One region of the Marinobacter sp. LQ44 genome, then DNA from elsewhere that is predicted to be linked to it. Evidence: predicted binding sites of a transcription regulator. Region 1 holds the regulator's gene; each other region holds the start of a gene.
What was found. The regulator sigma-54, encoded in region 1, starts transcription at its own class of promoters, with help from an activator protein. The targets are predictions, from matches to a motif close to ANTGGCATNNANNTTGCTNT.
Positions count from the first base shown of each region.

Region 2: a site for sigma-54 is predicted at 3,460-3,479, ahead of ASQ50_RS00320 (PEP-CTERM sorting domain-containing protein). Genes of this name have one in related genera too.
Region 3: a site for sigma-54 is predicted at 6,551-6,570, ahead of flgB (flagellar basal body rod protein FlgB). Genes of this name have one in related genera too.

Region 1 is NZ_CP014754.1:1,038,757-1,046,674, reverse strand. It holds gene mgtE (magnesium transporter) at 1-319, opposite strand, end outside; gene ASQ50_RS04890 (HPr family phosphocarrier protein) at 414-683, opposite strand; gene rapZ (RNase adapter RapZ) at 690-1,574, opposite strand; gene ptsN (PTS IIA-like nitrogen regulatory protein PtsN) at 1,615-2,082, opposite strand; gene hpf (ribosome hibernation promoting factor) at 2,181-2,483, opposite strand; gene ASQ50_RS04870 (RNA polymerase factor sigma-54) at 2,559-4,088, opposite strand; gene lptB (LPS export ABC transporter ATP-binding protein) at 4,278-5,003, opposite strand; gene lptA (lipopolysaccharide transport periplasmic protein LptA) at 5,011-5,547, opposite strand; gene lptC (LPS export ABC transporter periplasmic protein LptC) at 5,531-6,130, opposite strand; gene kdsC (3-deoxy-manno-octulosonate-8-phosphatase KdsC) at 6,127-6,696, opposite strand; gene ASQ50_RS04845 (KpsF/GutQ family sugar-phosphate isomerase) at 6,696-7,685, opposite strand; gene ASQ50_RS04840 (ABC transporter ATP-binding protein) at 7,903-7,918, shown strand, end outside.
Region 2 is NZ_CP014754.1:66,728-74,645, forward strand. It holds gene ASQ50_RS00305 (GNAT family N-acetyltransferase) at 1-80, shown strand, start outside; gene ASQ50_RS00310 (exosortase/archaeosortase family protein) at 93-1,643, shown strand; gene ASQ50_RS00315 (glycosyltransferase) at 1,576-2,661, opposite strand; gene ASQ50_RS00320 (PEP-CTERM sorting domain-containing protein) at 2,729-3,409, opposite strand; gene ASQ50_RS00325 (PA14 domain-containing protein) at 3,555-5,519, opposite strand; gene ASQ50_RS00330 (tetratricopeptide repeat protein) at 5,640-7,918, opposite strand, start outside.
Region 3 is NZ_CP014754.1:536,254-544,171, reverse strand. It holds gene ASQ50_RS02540 (HD-GYP domain-containing protein) at 1-243, shown strand, start outside; gene ASQ50_RS02535 (hypothetical protein) at 233-1,351, opposite strand; gene ASQ50_RS02530 (ABC transporter ATP-binding protein) at 1,611-2,561, shown strand; gene ASQ50_RS02525 (ABC transporter permease) at 2,558-3,331, shown strand; gene queF (NADPH-dependent 7-cyano-7-deazaguanine reductase QueF) at 3,350-4,168, shown strand; gene ASQ50_RS02515 (adenylate/guanylate cyclase domain-containing protein) at 4,169-5,608, opposite strand; gene ASQ50_RS02510 (nitroreductase) at 5,831-6,406, shown strand; gene flgB (flagellar basal body rod protein FlgB) at 6,641-7,039, shown strand; gene flgC (flagellar basal body rod protein FlgC) at 7,072-7,524, shown strand; gene ASQ50_RS02495 (flagellar hook assembly protein FlgD) at 7,542-7,918, shown strand, end outside.

The DNA of each region.
Region 1 (7,918 bases):
GGAGCAGGTCGGCCAGGTCGTCGGACTCAAAATCCTCAATGATATCGGCCAGCTCCTGGGCATTCAGCTGGCTCAGGAAGTAGGCCCGGATGTCGTCACCGAGATACTGGAGGACTTCCCCTTCCAGTTGCTTATCGACCAGGTTCCACAGCAGGGCGCGTTGGCGGGGCGGGGAGGATTCCAGCAGGTGTGCGATATCGCTGGGGCTCAGGCCGCCGTTAAGGATGCGGGCAACCTGTTTGAGCGCGCCACTGTCCAGGGCCTCACTGAGGGAGCGAAGGCGCTGGCGGGCCTGACTTTTTTCCAGAATATCGGTCATGAAACCACCTGCAATCAGAAAACTGTCGCATTATAGCGGAGTTAGCGGCTTCAGGTGAGAAAGGATTGTAGGTGAATAACGAACCCGGCTTGGTTCAACCCCCTTCGCCGAAATAATCATCAATCAGTTCGATGAGCGCATCGATGGCTTCCTGCTCATCGGGGCCATCAGCGACCAGCTCAATGTCGGTGCCCTGGCTGGCGGCCAGCATCATCACCTGCATGATATTCTTGGCATCCACGTCCCGGCCCTTGCCGCGTATCCGCACCTGGCTGTCAAAGCCGGAGGCGGTGGCCACCAGCTTAGCGGTGGCGCGGGCATGCAAACCCAGTTTATTGATGATGGTGACGGGGCGGCAGATCATGGCGGATCAGATCTCCCCGCGGGCTTGAAGGTGGGGCAGCTCGGTATGGCGAACCTGCACGTTGCTGTATCGGGTACGGAAATGCTGGCCCAGTTGCTCACAAACATAGACGGAACGATGCTGGCCACCGGTGCAGCCGATGGAAATGGTCATGTAGCTTCGGTTGCTGTCGGCGAACGAAGGTAGCCAGGTATCCAGGAAGCGGATCAGGTCGTCCACCATTTGCCCGGTGAGAGGTTCCCGCTCGAGAAACTCGATAACGGGTTGATCGGTACCGACGTATTTGCGCAGGCTGGTGTCCCAGTATGGGTTCGGCAGGCAGCGCACATCGAAAACGTAATCGGAATCAACCGGTACGCCATGCTTGAAACCAAATGACTGGAACAGCAGTGCAAGCTCCTGGTCCTTTCTTCCCACCACCCGCTGTTTGACCATGTCACGAAGTTCATACATCGACATGCCGGTGGTGTTGATGTACAGGTCTGCCAGTTTTGACAGGGGTTCCAGAAGAGCCTTTTCGTTGGCGATGGCCTCCCGAAGAGAGGTTTTGTCATCACTCAGGGGGTGCTTTCGGCGTGTGGCGTGGAATCGTTGCAGCAGGGACTGTTCATCGGCATCCAGAAATATGATCTCGACAACGACTCCGGCATCGCGCAGCTGGCGATAGATCTGTTCGAAATTGGCCAGTTCGGCAGACAGGTTGCGGGCATCGATGCTGACGGCCATTTTCCGGAGTCGCCCAGGCGCTTCCTGCTGCGCCGCCTCCCGGGTTAGCGGGAACAGCAGTCCGATGGGAAGGTTGTCTATGCAATAGAAGCCCAGATCTTCGAGTACGTGCAACGCGGTACTCTTACCGGACCCCGATCGGCCACTGACGATGATCAGTTTCATGATGGACGCTCCTGCCTGCTTAAGTTGGTGCTACTGCTTGTCAGGATGCCGCTGTCATACGCTGGTACAGGGACGCTGAATCCTGACACTGGCGAAGCTGTTCACAGAAGCCGTTGTCGTTGAATTTCTCGGCCAGCTGGCTAAGCAGCTCCAGATGTTCACTGGTGGCTTCTTTGGGCACGATCAAGGCAAACACCAGATCGACCGGCTGATTGTCGATGGCATCGAAGTCGATGCTTTCTTCCAGCGTCATCAGCACCCCGATCACACGGTCCAGCCCTTCCAGGCGGCAGTGGGGTATAGCGATACCCTGGCCGATACCGGTGCTGCCAAGCCGCTCGCGAGAAACCAGATTGTTGAAGATCTCGGTGTCGCTGAGGATTTCATCCTGATGATGAATATGCTCTGCGATGGTTTCCAGTACCCGCTTCTTACTGGAGGCTGGCACTCGGCACAGCGTCAGTTCGGGAGCCAGAATGTTGTCGATGGTCAGGGATGTATCGCTCATGGATCGACTGTGATTCCGTAAAAAAAAGGCTGCGGCCGGTATTCCCCGCCGCAGCTCGTATCATTGAAACACCCGGTAAGGCGGCGCGAAGGGCGCGCTCAGCCGTTGCCGTGCATCCGGTCTACATTCTTTTCTTTGTGCTTGAGGATCTGGCGATCCAGTTTGTCCACCAGCGAATCAATCGCGGCGTACATGTCCTCGCTTTCTGCCTTTGCGTGGATCTCGCCACCGATGACATGCAGGGTGGCTTCGGCCATCTGACGTACCTTCTCAACTTCCAGCGTCACCTGACAGTTGCTGATGTGGTCAAAGTGACGCTCCAGCTTCTCGAACTTGGTGTTGACGTAATCCTTCAGTGCAGGGGTCAGTTCTACGTGATGGCCTGAAATGTTGAGTTGCATAGGCGTCTCCTGTTGTCATCATGCCGGTGTTGCCACCGGGCTGCGTGTCCGGTGCTTCGTGCACCGGCAAAAACATTAAACCAGTCGTTTGCGCTCGTTTGAAGGAGGAATGTGCATGGCCTCCCGGTATTTGGCAACGGTGCGCCGGGCCACATTGATGCCCTGATCTCCAAGCATGGCTGCAATCTTGCTGTCGCTCAACGGCTTTTTTGGAGTTTCTTCTGAAATCAGTTTCTTGATCATCGCACGTATTGCGGTGGAGGAACATTCTCCACCCTCAGCGGTACTGACGTGGCTGGAGAAAAAGTACTTCAGCTCGAAGATACCGCGGGGTGTGTGCATATACTTTTGTGTGGTGACCCGTGAAATGGTGGATTCGTGCATTTCCACGGCCTGCGCAATGTCGGAGAGGATCAGCGGTTTCATTGCTTCCTCCCCCTGGTCCAGGAAACCCTGTTGGTGCTCAACAATCCGGGTGGCGACTTTCAGCAGGGTTTCGTTGCGGCTTTGCAGGCTTTTAATGAACCACTTGGCCTCCTGCAGTTGATCCCGCAGGTAGGTGTTATCAGCACTGCTATCCGCGCGGCGGATCAGCGATGCGTAGCTGGCATTGACCCGAATCCTCGGGGCGATCTCCGGGTTGAGCTCAACTCGCCACCGGCCTTCGTGTTTTCGTACGATGACGTCCGGTATCACGTAATCCGGCTCTGCCCGGTCCACCACGTCGCCCGGGCGGGGGTTGAGGCTGGTAATCAGGGCCAGAACCTCGCGCAGCTGATCTTCCTTGAGTCTGCTGCGGCGCAGCAGTTGCGCGTAATCCCGGTTGCCCAGCAGATGCAGGAACTGGGTAACCACCAAGCGGGCCTGTCGAAGCCAGGGAGTATCTGGTGGCAACTGGTTGAGCTGAATCAGCAGGCATTCCTGCAGGTCGCGGGCAAACACACCCGGCGGGTCGAAATGTTGTAGCCGGTGCAGAACCGCTTCCACTTCGTCCAGTTCCAGGGGGTCTTCTTCGGTTTCATCCTGCAGGCCGGAATGGATTTCCTCAATCGGTGAGGTCAGGTAACCGCGTTCGTCCACTGCGTCCATCAGGGCGTGGGCGATGGCCTGGTCACGTTCGCTCATGGGGGTCAGGTTGAGTTGCCATTCCAGGTGGTCCTGGAGGGTTTCTGCCGGCGAATTGCGGGTTTCGAAATCCGATTCGTTCTCGTCTTCGCCTTTGCTGGCTGGCGCCGGTGCAGACTGGTAGATATCGTCCCAGGCGGTGTCTACGGGCAGGTCGTCGGGGATGTTATCCGGTATGTCGGTTTCTGAAGACCAGTCAGGGCCGTTTTCATTTTCATCCCAGTCAGAGGCGGTCTCGGTGGCCGGTTCATCGTGGTCGGAATCCCGGTCTTTGTGCTCGTCCCGGGTATCGGAGTCCGTATCAGGGGTGTCAGACTGCTCGTCATCCTCGGAGGTTTCCAGCATCGGGTTTGACTCCAGTGCCTGCTGGATTTCCTGCTGGAGGTCGAGGGTGGAAAGCTGAAGCAGGCGAATGGCCTGTTGCAGCTGGGGCGTCATGGTCAGACTCTGGCCCATCTTAAGCTGTAATGAGGCTTTCATAACCATGGCTCAAGATCCATAAATCAAGGGTGTCCCGGTAGTGACCTTGCCTGCTGTCAGGCAAAAAAATTGTTGTACGCTGGTTACTTGCCGCTCACTGGTGTCAGTATAAGCAAGTTCTTTGCCGAGTTTACTTGCTACAGATCATCAAAACAATCAGACCTCGGTCGCCGAGGGTTTTTCTTGCGCTCACAGGTGGAACTCATCGCCCAGATAGACTTCCTTGACCTGCTGATTGGCCAGGATGGCTTCTGCGTTGCCGGAGGCGATGATATGGCCGCCGGAGACGATGTAAGCGTTCTCGCAGATATCTAGGGTTTCCCGCACGTTGTGATCGGTGATCAGCACTCCAATGCCCTTGTCCCGCAAATGCCGAATGATGTGTTTGATGTCACTGACTGAAATCGGATCTACCCCGGCGAAGGGTTCATCCAGCAGAATAAACGCCGGTTCCATGGCCAGCGCCCGGGCGATTTCAACTCGCCGTCGCTCGCCACCGGACAGAGCCATACCCAGGCTGTCCCGGATATGGGTGATGTGAAATTCCTCGAGAAGTTCCTCGAGCTTGGCTTCCCGCTCCGGCCGTTTCATGCCCTTTCGCGTCTCCAGAATGGCCATGATGTTGTCGCGCACGGTCAGTTTTCGGAAAACCGAGGCTTCCTGGGGCAGGTAGCCAATGCCTTTGCGCGCCCGGCCATGCATGGGCAGCGGGGTGATGTCCTGGCTGTCAATGGTGATTCGGCCGCGGTCGGAGGGCACAAGCCCGACAATCATGTAAAAACAGGTGGTTTTGCCGGCGCCGTTAGGGCCGAGCAGGCCAACGATTTCTCCAGACCGGATTTCCAGAGATACATCCAGAACCACTTTTTTCTGTTTGTAGCTTTTTGCCAGGTTGCTGGCCCTGAGAACTGCCATCAGTAACCTATTCGTTTATGGGGTTGCTGGAGCTGCGAGGCTGAATCACCATTTCCACCCGGCCAGAGCTTTCTTCCGAAGGCGTGCCGCCTTCTGCCGTGACCACCCGGCGCACGGTGTCGTATTGAATGATGTCACCTCGGAACACATTGTTGCCTTGTTCAATCACCGCCTGGCGTTCGAAGGTGAGCCGGTTTTCCGCCGCCGACCAGGTGATGGTTCTCGCCCGGGCGTCTGTCATGGCCTCGCCTTCCCGTGCCGGCTGGCGATATCGGGCAGGTTCGCCGCTCGCCTCAATCCGGTTGAGGCCCTCGGGACTTCGATACAGCACCACCCGTTCTGCGTTCAGCTGGGTGGCTCCCTGGACCAGTTCAACGTCGCCGGTGTAGATGGCGGTCCCCTCGGTATCGTCGAGGCGGGCCGAATCGGCGCTAACCTTGATGGGGGTGTCGGAGTCCAGATCAAACGCAGATGCCGGGCCGGCCAGTAGCAGTGCCGCCATTATCGACAACAATCGGTGTGTGAGGTTACCTGACGGTTTCATATTGCCCTTCCACCCGGGAATTGAGTTCCAGTATGCGTTCGTTTACCCAGGCTTTCATGCCATTGGCCTGGGTCACGCCAAACGGTTCGGTAATGGTGACCGGTTGATCGGTGTGTACTGTGCCTTGTCGGTTATCCAGGGTCAGCGATTCGGTCTTCAGGGTGGCTTCCGAGTCGTCGGTTTGCCGGAGCACGACAACGTTGCCTGTCAGAATCACCTGATCATCGTCTTGCCGGAGGCTACCTTCATCCGCTTCGATTATCCATGGTGGGGTAGCCTGTTCACTGAAAATCCTGGCCCTTGGGGCGTTCATGGTGGCGTAGTTGGTGTCGTCAAACTGTTCGATTCGGGGGCTGGATATCGACATCTTCAGGTTGCCTTGTTCGTCCCAGGTTGTGTAGCGGCCCTCGATAATAAAACTGTCGGGTTCCGACGGGCCCCTGAGTTCCGCTGCATCGCCCCGCACATTCTCACCTTCCTCGTCCTGCCACATCAGGAAGACAGTGGCGAGAGCCGTGACCGCCAGTGCCAGGGTTCTCGCCAAGGGTTTGCGGGCGATGTTTGACAGCACCTCCGGAATCATGACGGCTCGCCCAGATAGGGGGCCAAAGTTGTTTCCAGCCGGTTCTGCGCCCAGAGTATCAGGTCACAGGTTTCACGCACGGCGCCGTGACCGCCCAGGGCCTGGGTGCAATAGTCGGCATGCTGGCGCACCAGCCAGTAGCCGTTGGGCACGCTGATGCCCAGGCCGGCGAATTTCAGGGCGGGCAGGTCTGGCAAGTCATCTCCCATGTAGGCAATTTGCTCGGGAGCGATATCCATGCCTGCAACCAGTTCCTGTAAAGCAACCTTCTTGTCTTCCCGGCCCTGCATCAGGTGCGGGATGCCGAGGTCGGTCATCCGTTTCTCTGTCAGTGGTGACCGGCGCCCGGTTATGACTGCCACGGTAATGCCGGCCTTCATCAACTGTTTCAGGCCCAGGCCATCCAGTATGTTGAACGCTTTGAGTTCGTCGCCGGCCGCGCTGAAATACAGCCGGCCATCGCTCATGATGCCGTCCACATCCAGGGCGATCAGACGAATCCTGGCGGCTTTTGCCTTAAGCGTGTCGTCCCAGACGGTGTGCATGGGCGGAGCCAGGTCACTCATTAAATCACCCCCGAACGCAGCAGGTCGTGCATGTTGATGGCGCCGACCAGATTGCCATCGTCGTCGGTGACGGGCAGGGCATTGATTTTCATCTCTTCCATGATATTCAGCGCCTCGGCCGCCAGGTGGTCAGCCTGAATGGTTTTGCCGTGGCGGGTCATGACGTCCCGGATCGGAGTGGTGTGAACGTCGACGGATTTGTCCAGAGTCCGGCGCAGGTCGCCATCGGTAAATACGCCGGTCAGGTGACCCTGGGCGTTGACGATGGTGGTCATGCCCAGCCCTTTGCGGCTGATTTCGAGAAGCGCGCCGCTAAGGGTGGTGTCCTCAAGAACTTTGGGAATCTGGTCGCCGGTATGCATGATATCGGAAACCCGCAGCAGCAAGCGCCGTCCCAGGCTGCCGCCCGGGTGAGAGAAGGCAAAGTCTTCGGCGCTGAAGCCGCGGGCCTCCAGCAGGGCCACGGCCAACGCATCGCCCATGACCAGGGTGGCGGTGGTGCTTGACGTCGGGGCCAGGCCGAGCGGGCAGGCCTCTAAGGCAACGCTGACGTCCAGGTTGGCGACCGCCTCCTGAGCCAGAACAGAGTTCGAGTTGCCGGTCATGCTGATCAGCGGTGCCCCCATACGTTTGATCAGGGGCAGAATGGTCACCACTTCGCTGGTGCTGCCACTGTTGGATATGGCAATCACCACATCTTGCGGAGTGATCATGCCCATGTCGCCGTGGCTGGCTTCACCCGGGTGAACAAAAAATGAGGGCGTGCCGGTACTGGCTAATGTGGCTGCAATCTTGTTGCCGATATGGCCGGATTTACCCATGCCGGTTACCACTACCCGGCCTTTGCAGGCCATGATAACGTCGCAGGCTCTGGTGAAGTCGCCGTTGATACGGCCTTCCAGGGCTTCGATAGCTTCCCGCTCTATGCGGATCGCTCGCACTGCAGAGGAGCGGTAGTCGGGGGTGTCTGGAGCGTGTGAATCTGTCATCTCGGCGGATAGTCTGCTCGGTCGGTCTGGTTTGCCCGGCCAAACTCTGGTCATCGGGCGACTGAGCCGTGAGTATATCATTGTTGAGAGGCATGGCAGCCAACGTTCAGGGAAACTGATCATTGCCATCAAGACATTTTACCTAGCTTTAACCGGCTTTTCATTGAGCTGAGGCGGCGCTTGTCATAATGTAGGCGCTCTTTGATCAGGATGGATTATGGCGTCATCTGCAT
Region 2 (7,918 bases), 970 kb from region 1:
TGTTAAAACTGGCGTATGGTGTCCGGGCCTGTTTGCCCCAACAACTTGTGTCTTCCGTTAATCGATTTTTTCGTCTTTAGGCAGGTGTAGTGATGAGCAGGGAATGGATTCCGAGTCCGCAGGTAGTCAGGCAACTTTGGCCTTTTCTGGCGACCTTCTGCCTTATTGTTCTAGTCACTTTCCCGACGATCGAAGGGATTGTGTCACGCTGGCTCAAACTGGATGAGTCCTACTCTCACGGATTCTTGTTGGCCGCGATTTCTCTGTTCCTGACTGCCCGGGCAGCAATGATCCATCCGGTTAAAGCCGGCTTTTATCCTTTTTGGCTGGTGCCGCTCACGGCGTGCTTTGTGGTGTACTGGCTGGGTGGGTTGATTCGCCTTCAGGCGTTACAGCAACTGGTTATGGTGCCCATGTTACTCAGCGCCTTCGCGGTATTGATGGGGTGGCGCCAGGTACGGTGGTTTCTGGTGCCCCTTGGGCTCCTGTTCCTGACCGTTCCGGTCTGGGACTTCCTTTCCTGGACGCTCCAGTTAATCACGGTCGCTGTTAATCAGTTCCTTCTTGGTTTTGCGAGCATTGAGTTTGAGGTTGAAGGGGTCTTTGTTTACCTGATTGGCGTAGGCACCTTTGAGGTCGCGCATGGGTGTTCCGGCCTGCGTTATCTGCTGGTTGGGCAGGCGCTCGTACTGATTTACGGAGAGATGTATCTTTCCCGCCTGAGGTCGCGCGTCACCTTGTTCTGCCTCGGGGTCGCGTTTGCGCTGGTTGCGAATTGGATTCGCGTATTCGTTATTATCTATCTGGGTTATGAGACGAACATGCAGTCCAGCCTGATCGATGATCACGACAACTTCGGTTGGTGGGTGTTTGCCGGTACCCTGGTGCCGCTCTACTTCATAGCACGACGTCTTGAAATCAAAGACGATTTGGCGATTGCGCAACAAAAGGCTAGAGAGCCGGAAAGCATGTATCCGAGCGGAAATCCGGCCATTGCGGTTGTGGTCATCATGATTGCAGGGCTTTCCACCTGGATTGCGCTGCCAGAGCGGACGTCGGCCGTCAGTTCTCAACCGGCGGCGTTGGCCCTGGACCTGAGTGAACATTATGGGCCCGTATTCGGGGCGCAACTGGCGGGCTGGAGACCTCAGATACGCAACCCGGACCGTGTGTATGTTCAAACACTGTTCGACCGGGAAGAGGTCCGGGCGGGGCAGGGTGCTGAAGTGACGTATTATTTTGGGGTCTTCACCTATGAATTCCAGCGGCACAGAGCAGAGCTGATCCAGTACAGTAATCGCTTGTATGATCGGGAGGTTTGGACGCCCGAGCACTTTTTTAATGTTCCAAACTCTCAGAACCTGCCGGTGCAGGGTATTACCTTACGCAACCGCATGACAGGCCAGAGGATACATCTGGGCTACACCTACCTCGTACAGGGGCAGTGGGAAACTGATCAGTGGCGGGCCAAGCTGGCGCAGGTGTCAGGTTTTTTCAACCACCGTGATGATGCCAGTCTGCTGATTACTGCGATTAGTTGTGAGAACTGCAATGCTGAAGAGGCATTGACGGGTTTTATCGAACGGGCTTTTCCTGAGGCGCTCGCCCGGATTGGTCTTGAGGTTGTTCGGCCAGTTCGTTGACGGCCTTTGTGAGACGGCTCAGGAACGCTTGGTGATTCAAAGCATACCACTGGGTGGCATTGTGGGCTATGCGATCCAGGTGCTCTGGCGATTCGCTGAGTGCCTTGTCTATGACCTTCTGCAGGCTGCGTTTTGAAACCTTAAACCGGGTGCCCAGCCGGAAAGGCTGGTTTTCCTCTGGCTCTGCAAGATAGCCGCGACACTCTTCAACCAGTTCATTCATCGGTGGGGCATCCGTGGTGACCGTTACGCATCCGTTTGCCAGCGCTTCAGCCAACACCTGCCCGTAACCTTCTACCTCTGATGGCAAAACCGCAAAGCGCGCCTTTTGCCACAGCATTTCTATTTCCTGATTGGTCAGATTGCTTGCGATTTCAATGTTATCGCTGCTGTAGTCCGAAGCTTTCAAGTGTTGGCTGATAACGATCAGTTTCGGCCACTCCGGATGTTGTAGCCAGCAATCTAGTACTGCACGCGTGCCTTTGAATTGGCTGTTGCCGGCTATGTGTATTGCCAGATTAGGGGCTTTATCTGCCAGCCTTGGGGAGGATGCTTTTTCGGTACCGGTAAACCCCAGATATGCCGCATTCGAATGCAGGCGGGAAAATACCTCAACGGCGTGCCGGGTTTTGCATTGAATACGGTCAACAAACCGGAGGTAAGGCAGGCGTGACTCTATGAACCACTCTTGATTGGGAATCAACCAGTGGTTTCTGCTGCGGTTGAGGTTGGACAGCTGGAGGTTTTCCAGATGGATGACCAGTTCCACCTTTGACTTACACGGCTTTGCCTTCGCGATGGCTGCTCGGATGTTGTAGTAAAGATTGCCGACACTCTTTGGCAAATACCGGCTGATGAGTCGATACCGGTAGTGGGACAGCCGGCTTCGCCATTCCGAAGTTGGTGGAAGGTTTTCTACCCGACAATCGTGGCCCATGGATGTAATTGTGGACTGAAGAATATCAGCATCTTTTTTTAACCCGCGCCCACTGCTGGCATAAACGATGAGGATGTCCATGGGTCACCACCAGAAAGAGAAAAGCCCTGCAAAGGCAGGGCTTTAAAGCGTAGCACAGCGTTGCATGTCAGGCTTTTTTACGGCCCTTCATACGCACTGCGATACCGGCCAGGCCGAGGCCCAACAGAGCCAGGGTGCCAGGCTCAGGGACTTTGGATGCACGAACGGCAATAACCATGTCGTCATGGTTATCATCGCCAACGTAGCCATCGTCCAGGCTGATGATGAAGTAATCCTCTTCAACAAAGAACAGGTTGAAGTTTGTGCTCGAGTTCGGCTTGGCGATGTTATTGAACTGACCGCCATTATTTGCGTCGTTCTTTATTTCAACACCGGATCCGTTAATGAATTTGAAATCCAGCAGTGCTGCCAAGCCTCCGTAGAAGACGGCACTGAAAGAATCGTCGGGAGTGCTGTTGGTATCGAATACCAAAGTGTCACCCCAGTAGAACTGGTTGTTGTCGGCTGCTTCTTTGCCAAGGTAGGTAAAGGTCAGCTTGAACGGATCTGCTGAGGTTGAGGTGAGGTTGTGCCCGAACAACACTGAGTCACCAACGCTATATAGCGGGGCGTCAGCAGTCCAGGTGCCGGCAACGCGGGTTGCGTAATCGTTATCGCCGGGTACGGTTTGCTCGGCGGCTGCGCCGGGGGCATTTCCGTTGGCAACGGCGTCAATGTAGGCTGCCTGTGCGAAACCGGAAAAACCAACTACGGCTGCCAGTGCGATGCCTTGTGTAAGTTTGTTCATTTGAGTCACTCCTCCAGTGAGTGGTCGAATTTTTACAACACCCTTTAACTAAAGCAGATAGCGTGCCAGATTTTAACCCATTGATTTTAAAGAATTAAATTTTTCTTTAATCTGGGCGATGTAAATTAATTCGACGATCTCTCTTTTACTGCACACTGTACTGAACCGGATCTGACGGTTCGCTACTCAGTCCGTTGGTGTCAATCACCCTTATAGTGAAGTACCAATCTCCCGAGGAGAGCCCTTCTATCCTTGCTTCAGTTGTGCCCGCTGGAACCTCCAGGATCTGGGGCATGTTTGTTGGCGCTTGGCCGTAGTTGATCACATACCCGGAGATTTCGCTGAGTGAGATACTGCTGCCGTCTACGCGTGTAAGGGGCGGGGTCCAGGATAGCGTGACACTGCCCGCGCTGGCGCCATTATCAGATGGTTCGCTGGTTACCGGCGCATCCGGTTCAGATACGGTCTCAAGTGTGTACGGGTGAAGTCCTGACTGGTAAGCCTGCAACACGGTAATACCGCTGTCATTAAAGACTTGATCGGCGACAGGTTGTAGCAGCGGTAAGCCGTATCGGAGCTTGTACAGGTCGTCTATGCCGTCGTTGAGTGAGCTGTCGCTGGTGGGGCTATCAAGAGAGAGGGTTTGCACCACGTTTTCCGGATTAAGGTTTTGCCCGGTCGCTGTATCGGATATCACCAGACTCGCAGAGGCGTCCCATCCTGATTCAAAGTATTCCATAGTTACCGCTACGGGAATCTCGGCCGGGAGGCTGGCAGTACTGGTATAGGTGGTGGCTGATTGGTTTTTCCACTGATTGATGACCAGGTTGCCATCAAGGAAAAGGCGAACACCGTCATCCGTTCTTGTGGCAAACGTGTATTCGCGCGTGCCTTCCGTGTGCGGTGGAGTAAACCAGCCCTGCCACCGAATACTGAAATTATTATTGGGCATATTGGCAGACGGGCTGCCACTTCCCCAGTTGAAATTAATGGAGTTGTCTCGCTGAGTGTAAACAAAGCTGTCAAAGTTTACGCCTGTGAAATACTGGCCAACGTATCCTGGCTGATAGGTTGCCTCAGGTGCAGGGAAATCTTCAGGGTCCAGTGGGTTTGTGCCAGCAAGGTATTCCTCGAGTACAGAGTATCCGTCTCCATCCAGGTCTCGCGAGGCATCGGTTGGGTCAGTGGGATCAAGGCCGTAAGCGTATTCGTAACTATCGGGAATGCCATCGCCGTCGGTATCTGCAAGGTTGGGATCTGTGCGCGCCCAGAATTCATCCAGTGCTGTAAGCAGGTCTCCGTCGGTGTCTGACATCGCATCCGCTGGGTCTGTAGGGTCCAGGCCATAATAGATTTCCCAGTTGTCGTAGAGGCCATCACCATCTTCATCCAACGGTGGATATTGGGCGTTATACGGCAAGCCTTTTTCGCCATCGAAGAAGCCAATTCGGTAACCGAGCTCATAGGCATCTTCGGTGGTCAGTTCAGGTTGGGCACCTGGCTTTTTTTGCGCAAAGCTGTGCAGGTAAGGGCCGTCAATCACTTGTTGATTCAGCCCGGGCCCGGACCAGGCCACGGTAAAGTGGTCATCCCAGCCGCCTTCTTTGTGTCTCAGCTCGAAGTAGTATTTTTGCCCGGCCTCAAGGTAATGAATGCCCGAAGTTTGTGAGCTGTAGCGGGTGAAGTTATCGAGGGGGGTCGCCATGGTTGAGGCGATTCGAACGATATCTTCCGGAGACTGTGAAGGTGAGAGCCAGAGTTGAGTTTCGTCGTCACCTGCAATGTAGAAGGTGTATTCACCCGTTGTGGGGGGTTCTAAATAGCCACGAATCAAGGTGCCGTAATTGTTGGCCCGGTTGGCTGCGCGCCTTAACTGGTTGAGTTCTGTAATTTCGTCAGGTGAGTCCGGAAATTTTTCGGCATCTACCATGCTTTGAACATAGTTGCCCGATATGCCGTCAAAATACCAGACATCCACCTTTCCCGGTTCGCTGACTTCCGGAATAGCAGCAGTAGGCGGTAGTTTTTCAATGTCCCGAAACTGCCAACTCTGGCAACCACCGAGGAAAACCACCACCACACCGAGGCCGAGAATCTTCTTGGCAGCCATAGCTCACCTTCCTTGCGCAACGATACATTGTGTAAAGTATTGTTGCAGTGTGTTAGGGCTGCCACCGAGTCTTAGGAACGTTTCGCTATCTGCCTACCGCGCTTATAGCGTTAACCTCTGTCAGGCCTCGTTATCCAGCTTGGTCAGAATTCGCCTGGCGTCGTCATCCCTGCCGGCTGCCCTGTAGGCCTCCACCAGATGCATGGCAATTTCGCGGGAGCCTGGGTCCAGCTCGTGCGCCTTCTCAAGCACGACAAGGCTTTGTTGGTGCTCACCGGATTCAAACAGTATCCAGCCATAGGTATCCGCCACCGCTGCGCTGTCGGGGACCAGTTCGTAGGCTTTCCTGGCAGTGTCCAAGGCCCGATTATCACCCGTTTCGTAATACAACCATGCCAGGTTGTTAAGGGCTACCGCATTGGTCGGGCTGAGCGATACCAGCTGTTCGTAACTCGCCTTGGCTTTGTCTTGTTGGTCCGTCTGCTGATGTGCCATGGCCAGGCTGAGCATGATTCTGGTGTTGTTCGGGAACTGCTCCCTGGCCTGTTCAAGAGATTCCAGTGCCGCGGTGGGTTGGCCTGCACTACTGAGTGCTCTGGCTCGGGCAACTTGCAGCTCTGGGGTGTTTCGTTTGGTGAGTGCGAGCTGATAGAGCTCAGCGGCTTGTTGGTGTTCACCTTGGCTCTCGTAATAGCTGGCTTCCAGCTGATATGGGGCTGGGGATTCGGGGTTGTGTTGTTTTGCGTCCCTCAGAGCGTCCCTGGCGGCAGCGGTATTGCCATTACGGAATTCGATAGAGGCCACTTTCAGGGCCATGTCTTCGTTATCCGGGAACAAGGTGCGGCCCCGATTGAGTATCTGTAGCGCCCGTTCGGTTTGTCCACGCTGTACCATTTGCGTTGCGATACCGTCGTACACTGTGGCGACCAGTGGCTCGGTGGGAGCTGGCGCATCCGCTTGCTGCCGCTCCATCAGCTGGGCAGTGAGTTCGTCGGCTTCGGAGGTGTTGTTCTCAATGAGTGCTGTCTCAAGAAGAATCAGGCGCGGCCCTGCCGCTTCCGGGTTGTCCTCGCGTATGCTTCGCATCAACTCGGTTAGGTCGTCTCTGGGCAGGAGGTTGGCAATTGCTTGCAGTGCTCCGCGGTTGTCGGGCGCCAGCCTTACGGCCTGAGTATAGAGTTCTCGGGCGGTGTCATTATCATCGCGTAACCGGGCCAGGTTACCGAGCCCTACCAGAGGCGTCGGGTTGTCGGGTGCCGCTTTGTGTGCCATCTCAAAAAATTTCCGGGCGTTGTCCATGTTGCCGGTGTTGCCGGCCAGGTTGCCTTTTGCAATTAAAGCGGCCACGTTTGCCGGCTCTTTTCGCAGTAGGTCGTCCAAGGCCTTATGTGCGGCGTCGGGATTGCCTGAGGCCATCTGCGCCTGGCTCACGAGTATCGTGGCCTGGGTCGATTCAGGAGCCTCTGCTGGAATCTGGCGAGCCTGGCTGATGGCGGCCTCATAGTCCTCGCGTTGGGCAAGGTAGGTGGCGTAGCGCAGCCGAAGATTGTGGTTATCCGGTTGCAGTTCGAGGGCCCTGTTGATGAGTTGGCGGCCACTCTGGTCGTCACCGCTGGCGAGAGAAGCGATGCCAACCAGAGCCAGAGTTTGTGGGTCGCTGTCGCGATCCTTGAGGTCGTCAAGCAGTGTTTTGGCGCCCTGGGGGTCTCGCATGGAGATTCTGGTTGCGGCCAGAAGCTTGCGAACACCGTCGGTGTCGTTCATCTCCGCGAGGGGTTCCAGCAGGCTGGCTGCTTCTTCAGTGCGGCCCTGCCGGAAACGGATAACGCCCAGCATCAGCGCACTTTGCTGGTGCCCGGGCGCCTGGTTCAGCACTTCCTGTAAAAAGCGAGCAGCGGTATCGAGATCTCCATCGTTATAGGCGGCGGCTGCAGCTTCAAGGTTGCTCTTGATGGTTCCGGGCCCGGACTTGGCAAGGATTTCTTCATAAACAAAGGCTTCTGCTGATTTGCCTTGCTGGCGAAGAACCGTTACCAGAGCTGAGATGGTCTGGTACTTTCGGTAAGTCATCACGTCGTACTGGCCAATCGTTTCCAGTGCGCGGATATAGTTTTGCTCTGCCTCGGCCCATTGTTCCTGTGAGTGGGCGAGTTGTGCTTTCCATAGCCAGATGTCTTCATGGTCAGAATCGATGGTTTCTGCCTGGCTGAGCAGTTCGCGGGCTTTGGCAATGTCGCCCCGGGCGGCGGCGATTCTGGATAATCCGACCGCGGCGGTGACATTCTGATCGTTGCGTTGAAGGGCGTCAGTATAGGCTGTCTCGGCCCGATCAAAATTGCCGGCCGATAACCAGGCCTGGCCCCTCAGGTTATCCGCCTTGAGTTCCTGGTCCCGAGAGG
Region 3 (7,918 bases), 500 kb from region 1:
GTTTCCCACTCGCCAGAGCGTCGTCTATGGCCCCGGGTGATGGTGATGCAAGGCCCGGATTGCCAGCCCCTGAAAACCGCCAGGATTATTGATCTGGCGAAATTCAACCAATCCCGTCCGGCCTCTGAAGCGGTGACTGTAAGGGACTGCCTGCCCCACGGAACAGAGGGATTGGACCCAGCCCTTTACGATGTTACCGGTGGCGAATTCCGGTGGTCGCTGAACAGTCTGATCAATCGATAACAACCCGCAATTGTTTGCGTACCCAGCGGTAGGTGTTGCCTGGTCTGAAGTTGATCAGCAGCTCCGATTCTCCGCCACTGGGCCCGGCCACAAAGTAGTCTACGTCTGCGTCTTGCCAGCTCCAGGAGTGGACAACGACATCCTGCTCCCGTTTGCTGATTGCCTCCAACTGAGCTAGTTCTGGCTCCCCACCGATCTTTCGGATTGCAACCGTCTTGATTTCGGTGTCGCTGGCGGCATGGTTGGCTTTATGGTCTGCCAGGTAATAGCGGCGCCCGATTTCCCGGGTGATGGCATTCAGCTCCCGGCGTAGATAGGTTCTGGCCCGTTCGTTGTCTGCATCTTCCAGGGTCCGTACGGCCTGGAGAATCCGGTTACGCAGGTTTTCCAGGTCTTCCCGGTAGTCGGTATCCGGATCAATGTCGTCGTCGTTTTCCGGCCGTGGCGGTGCGTTGTTGATGTCGTCGTCTGTGGGTGGGGCGGAGCAAAGCTCGTCGTCCTCCGGGTAGAAGCAGATCTGCGCCAGTAGTTGATTGGCGGGTGAGTCTTCTGCGGTGAACTCCGCCTGGTTGACGTTAAAATTCAGGGCCTTGGGCAGGTCCGGGTTGTCCAGGGCGGCGTTTAACTGGTCGACGACTCTTGTGCGTATATCAATGCCTGAGCCTTCAGGTACATTCTCTGTCCAGTTCAGGGCCATCAGAAACCGCGTCATGTTCAGCAGGGTGATGTTGTTGAGCTGCTGTTGTTCGCTGATGGTGTGATCCCGAAGTTCCTCGTCATTTACGCCGGGGGTGTTGAGGGCGTCCCGGGTCTCTGGCAGAAATTCGAGAAAGGTTACGTATTCCCGTGCCGGAACGTCAGAGACAATGGGCAGATTGCCAACGTTGAACGACAGGGTTTCGCCGGGATAGTAGCGGAACCGGCCCTGATCATCGGTTGTGCCGGTCTGGCTGGCGGTTTGGTAATCGAGACCACTAACCCCCAGAAAGTGCACACGCCCGGTACTGGTGTCGTCTGAGCCGGAACTGCCACCGCTGTCCAGGCAACCTGCCAGAACAAACGCAGCGGAAAAAGGTAAGAGCAGGCGGGTGAGGTGAACGAATCTCATAGTGTGTCGTACAATCCCTTCGCGTTGGCCTGGCGCATCCGGTGCCGGGTGTCAGGCTTTTTGTAAGTTGTTGTAACAGCATTATAGGGAGGGCGGCCGAGGTATATCGGGAAACCTGTCGCAGTTTCTGCGTTTGCCGGTGGTCTGCCTGGTTGTGCTCACCCCCCCCCCCTTGATTTTCGTCAGATCGCCACAATCACCTAGCTCTCTACCTATTTGCCGGTTTCGGCACACGTTCCTCTCAGATAACGGTTTGGTTATGACCTACGCATTGGAAATTGAAGGGCTGGTCAAAAGCTACAGCAGTGGCTTTCAGGCGCTTAAGGGGATTGATCTTCAGGTACAGGAAGGCGATTTTTTCGCACTTTTGGGCCCGAATGGTGCTGGAAAATCCACCACCCTGGGCATTGTGTCTTCGTTGGTGAACAAATCCGGTGGGCGGGTGAAGGTGTTCGGCCATGACATCGATACCGAACTGTCCGCCGCGAAGCTGAACCTTGGCGTGGTGCCACAGGAGTTCAATTTCAACCAGTTTGAAAAGGTCTTCGACATAGTCACCACTCAGGCCGGTTACTACGGCATTCCACTCAAGCAGGCCAGGATCTCGGCGGAGAAGTACCTCCGGAAACTGGGCTTGTGGGACAAGCGAGACACCCCGTCGCGGATGCTGTCTGGCGGTATGAAGCGGCGGCTGATGATTGCCCGTGCGCTGGTGCATGAACCACGCCTGCTGATTCTCGATGAGCCCACCGCCGGCGTTGATATCGAACTGCGCCGTTCTATGTGGCAGTTCCTGGAAGAAATGAACCGCCAGGGCACCACGATCATTCTGACCACTCATTATCTTGAAGAAGCCGAGGCGCTTTGCCGCAATATTGCGATCATTGACCACGGGGAGATTATCCGGCACACCAGCAAGCGCGAGCTGCTTAAACAGCTGAGTGTGGAAACATTCGTGCTGGATCTCGAGCAGCCCGTTGATGCCGCCCCGGAGCTCGAAGGCTTTTCTTGCGAACTCAACGACGACGGGGCACTGGAGGCCGAGGTGGCCAAAGGGCAGGGCCTGAACGCCCTCTTTGTTGAGCTGGAAAAGCAGGGCATCAAGGTAATCAGCATGCGCACCAAAGCCAACCGGCTGGAAGAGTTGTTCGTGCGCATGGTGGAAGATAACGCCCGTGAGACCAACCGGCAGGCGGAGGTGACGGCGTGACCTTGCATGCTTTGTGGACCGCGTTCTGTACCATTGTACTTCGGGAGATTCGCCGGTTTACCCGGATATGGCCCCAGACTCTGTTGCCGCCTGCGGTCACCATGACGCTGTATTTTATTATCTTCGGCAACCTGATCGGCTCGCGCATTGGTGAAATGGGCGGGTTCGACTATATGCAGTTCATTGTGCCGGGGCTGATCATGATGGCGGTGATCACCAACTCCTACGCCAACGTGGTGTCATCGTTTTTTTCCATGAAGTTTCAGCGCAGCATTGAGGAGCTTCTGGTGTCGCCGGTTCCCAACTGGACTATCCTGGCCGGTTACGTTGCGGGCGGTATGGCCCGGGGGCTGAGTATTGGCCTGGTGGTTACCTTGCTGTCTCTTGCTTTTACCCGGTTATCGATTCACAGCCTGCCCATGGTGGTAATGACGGTATTCCTGACATCGGCGTTGTTTTCCCTGGGGGGCTTTATCAATGCCATGCTGGCCACCAAGTTTGATGATATTTCCATTGTGCCCACGTTTGTGCTGACACCGCTGACGTACCTTGGTGGGGTGTTCTACAGCATCGATATGTTGCCGGGGTTCTGGCAGGGCGTGTCGATGGCCAACCCTATACTCTATATGGTGAATGGTTTCCGCTTCGGCATACTGGGTGTTTCAGACGTTAATCCGTTCGTCTCCCTTGGTATGATTCTGGTTTTCATTGTCCTTTTGGCGACCATTGCACTGCGTATGCTTGCCCGGGGCAAGGGTATCCGCCACTGACAGGTTTCAGGAAAAACTATGGCTTTGCACAATGCGCCGCTGGGTAAGTCCAGCGACTATCCGGATCAGTACGATCCGTCCCTGTTGTTCCCGGTTGCCCGTGAGGAAAACCGCCGCCGTATCGGGCTGGAGGATGGCCGCTGGCCATGGTTTGGTGAGGACCTCTGGCAGGCGTGGGAGATATCCTGGTTGCGCCCGGGCGGCGTGCCAGCAGTTGCCTGGGGGGAGATCCGTTTTCCGGCGGCGTCGCCGTCGATTATCGAAAGCAAATCCCTGAAGCTCTACCTGAATTCCCTGAACCAGGCGGTGTTCTCATCGGCGGATCAGGTTGCCGAGACCATTACCGCAGACTTGTCCAGTGCCTGTGGTGCCGCCGTGACTGTGCGGCTGTTCAGTGTCGACGAATCCGCGCCTGCGGAAGGTCGGCCGCAGGGCTATGAGCTGATTGATGACGAGCCGGTAGACGATGTGGTTTACGAATACTCGGCAGATTCACTCAGCGCAGGCGAGGAAGTGGTCAGCGAGCAGCTGTGTTCCCACCTGCTGAAAAGCAATTGCCCGGTCACTGGTCAGCCTGACTGGGCCAGCGTGTTCGTTCGTTATACCGGCCCGAAGATAGACCGTGCGGGTTTGCTGCGTTACGTGGTCAGCTTCCGCCAGAAGCAGGATTTCCATGAGCACTGTGTGGAAACCGTGTTTACGGATTTGATGGCCCGGTGCCAGCCAACGGAATTGATGGTTTGTGCCCGGTACATGCGGCGTGGAGGGCTGGATATCAACCCGTGGCGCAGTACCCGTGCAGAGGGTGATGCCGGACCGAGGTTGGTCCGGCAGTAGTTAGTCGGCGTCGTCTTCCTGACGCAGCCGGTCGGCTGCGTCTTCCAGGGCGGCGAGTACGTCTCTGCGTTCCCTTTCGGTGATCTTGTCGGAGTCCAGGTACATGGCAAAGCCGCTGTGTTCATGCTCGAGGAAGCTACGGTTCGGGCCCATGTCCCGGCGGAAGTCCACCACTTCGTAAATGGGCACCGGCTTGCCGAAGCCCTTCACGGTGATCTCGCCTTTGTCCCGGCACATGATGCGATCTTTGATCAGAGAGAAGGTCTCGTAGGACACCAGAATCTCGCCAGGTTCTGCGAGGCTTTCCAGCCGGCTGGCCAGGTTCACCTCCTTGCCGATAATGGTGTAGTCCATCCGGTTTTCGGCGCCGAAGTTGCCCACCGTGGTGTATCCGGTGCTGATACCCATACGGATCTCAAGCGGGGTTTTGATACCCTGGCTTCGCCATTTCTGGCGCATGATCTTCATATGCTTGCGCATGTCGATGGCCATCGACACACAGGCGAAAGCATCTTCTCGCTGGCCGCGGCTGGTCGGGTCGCCAAAGAAGATCATGATGGAATCGCCAACGAATTTGTCGATGGTGCCACCGTATCGGAGAGCGACTTCTGACATTTCATTGAAGTAGTGATTGAGCAGTTCGGTCAGGGCTTCGGGTTCCATTTCTTCAGACAGTTCGGTGAAGCCCTTGATGTCGGAGAAGAACACGGCCAGTTTTTTGCGCTGGGTTTCCAGGCGAACGTCACGCTCGCCGGTAAAAATGGATTGCCAGACCTGCGGGGACAGGTATTTGGATAGCTTGTGGGAGAGTGCGATGGACTGTTCGCGCTGGTTCTGGATCTGGGTTTTTGCCAGCAGTAGCGTGCGGGCCTGCTGGTGGGAATAGTAGGCGGTTACGCAAATATAGACGCCGGTAGAGGCCAGGGCCAGGATGCTGGTCAGCAGTGGCGATTGCAGGCTGTCGGCAACGCCAAAGGTAGCTGCAGACGCCGCAAGTGAGGCGAGCATGAGTACGGTGCCGAACAGCCACTGGCGGATACCGCCCACAATCAGGCAACTGAACATCAGCATTAACAATATGGACACCGAGGGAATGGCAATCAGGCCGATAAGGCCGATGAAGGTGCCACCAATAACGCAGTCGAGAAACAGCATCTTCTGCCGGATTCGTGGTGAGCGGCGAAGAAACGTACGCCTGGTCAGCAAATGGGCGATGTGCGGCCAGGTAAGTGCGCCGGCCACAAACCACAGCAACCATTGCTGAAACACGCCCTGGAGGATTCCGGCGACAATAATCGCGGCCGTTGCGGTGTAGGCGATGATTCGGCCGTTGTAATCCGGCATGGGCGGAATGGCCACGGTGTGGTCGTGGATGTCCGCGGAAGCGAGCTTACCCGCGCTGCTGGCGACATTGCGCAAATCGGCCTGTGCGCTCATCATGTCAGAACCGAGTCTTCCCGGTGGCAGGAATACAGGGCCCTGCAGTTGCGAAAAGCTTGTTGGTCACTCATTGTATGCCGCCGAACACGTTATCGTTGTTGGTGGTTATTTTTCTATGTGTAGTTACTACTAAAGGTTAACAGTATTACGTATAACCCACAATTCGCTGAGGCATCTTTGCCCTTAGGGCAACAGATACAGCCATCTTGACTGTGAGCCAGTATGACGTCTGTAACCCGATTTTTACTCGAAAGAGCATCCGAACCACGATTAGAAGACCCGGCACCGCCGCGGAGTATAGTTGATGTGGCCCTTCAGTGTGCCGCCAGGGCACCGGACCATGCCTTACTGAGGCCATGGCGCTATCTTGTGGTGGAAGGGGATGCCCGGCAGGCCCTGGGAGACCTGTTCGCCAAGGCATGTCCTGATAGCGCCAGTGAGCAGGAAATCGAGAAAGCCCGGCGGGCGCCGCTGCGGGCACCGATGGTGATCGTAGGAATCGCAACGCCCAAATCCCACCCGAAAGTGCCGGAGGTCGAACAGCTTATGTCTGCCGCATCGGGCATGAGCTTTCTCGGCCTTGCCCTACAAGATGCTGGTTTCGGCGTGATGTGGCGCACCGGGGGGGTGGCCTACCATCCCGATGTGCTTGAAGGGTTGGGTTTAGAGCCCGGGGAAACGGTCGTCGGCTTCCTGTATACCGGTACGGTGTCGGTTGAGAAACCTTCAGTGCCACGCCCGGCTACCGGGGATTTTGTAAAGGTATGGCGTGGGCCCGGGCGCCAGGAAAGTTGGTGAGCTTCCCGCTGATGTTTTGATAGCGGCAAACCGTTTAACCGCCAAGGGAAATGGTTTGCCGCCTTTGCTCTGAACCCTTCTCCGTTGCCGCTCAAAATCTGATCGCATCCCTCCAGAAGCCCTGGCGCCCAAGCACTCTCGAAAACTGGCACCACCTTTGCTTTGACTCTTCCAGAACGCAAATCCGGCAAGCCGCCGTTCAAGCGGTGCCGGTGCAGAATTCCGGAGGCAGTCATGGCAATTACATTTGATAAGGCATTGGGTATTCACGAGCACGCACTTCAGGCCCGGGTGCAGCGTGCGGAAGTACTCGCCAACAACCTGGCCAATGCCGATACCCCGGGCTACAAGGCACGGGATATCGATTTCAGGGCGATGATGCAGAAAGCCCAGGAGTCGGTCAGTGGTCTGCAAATGGCGACCACTCACCAAGGCCACATGGACACCTCCAGCCCCGGCAGTGACGGCGAGTTGCTTTACCGCAATCCGCACCAGCCGTCTGTCGATGGTAATACCGTGGATGCCCAGGAAGAGCAGAGCCGCTTCATGCGCAATGCCATGGACTATCAGGCCAGCTTCCAGTTTCTGAGCAGCAAGTTTTCCGGATTGACCAAAGCCCTGAAGGGTGAGTAAGCCGCAGTCATTTACGATTTGAGGAGATTGCCATGTCACTGGGCAACATTTTTGACATCGCCGGTTCCGGCATGACCGCACAATCCCTGCGGCTGAATACCACGGCTTCCAACATTGCGAACGCCGAGACTGCCAGTTCCAGCACCGAGAATGCTTACAGGGCACGCAAACCAGTCTTCGCCGCCATTCAGCAGGCCATGCTGAACCCGGATCAACAGCAGGGCTTCGGCACCAGCCTGGACGACGGCCCCGGTGCCGGTGTACGGGTTGAGGGAATCCTGGAGAGCGATGCAGAGTTGCAGATGCGCTACGAGCCCAACCATCCCGCTGCCAATGAAGACGGTTACGTGTTCTACCCGAATGTGAATGTGGTTGAGGAAATGGCAGACATGATGTCTTCCTCCCGCAGCTTCCAGATGAATGTGGACGTCATGAACACTGCCAAGTCCATGATGCAACGAATCCTGACGCTGGGTCAGCAGTAAATAGTGAGGAGTGAGTCATGAGTGCAGTGAATTCCGCATCGGCCTCAGACGTACTGAGCCAGTATCAGATCAAGCAGGACGACAAAGCCCGTGGCGGCAGCGAGCTTGGCAAAGATGCTTTCATGGAGCTGATGCTTGCCCAGTTGAAGAACCAGAACCCGCTTGACCCTCAGGACAACGGTGATTTCATCGCTCAGCTGGCGCAGTTCAGCTCTCTGGAAGAAATGCAGAACCTGTCGAGTACCGTTGAGGATGTGGCCGGACAGTTCCGTTCCAGCCAGGCGCTGCAGGCGTCTGCAATGGTTGGCAAGACCGTTCTTGCTCCTTCCAATGTGGGAATTTTGGGTAATGATGGCGAGATTACCGGAACCATCGAAGTGCCAGCATCTACCGG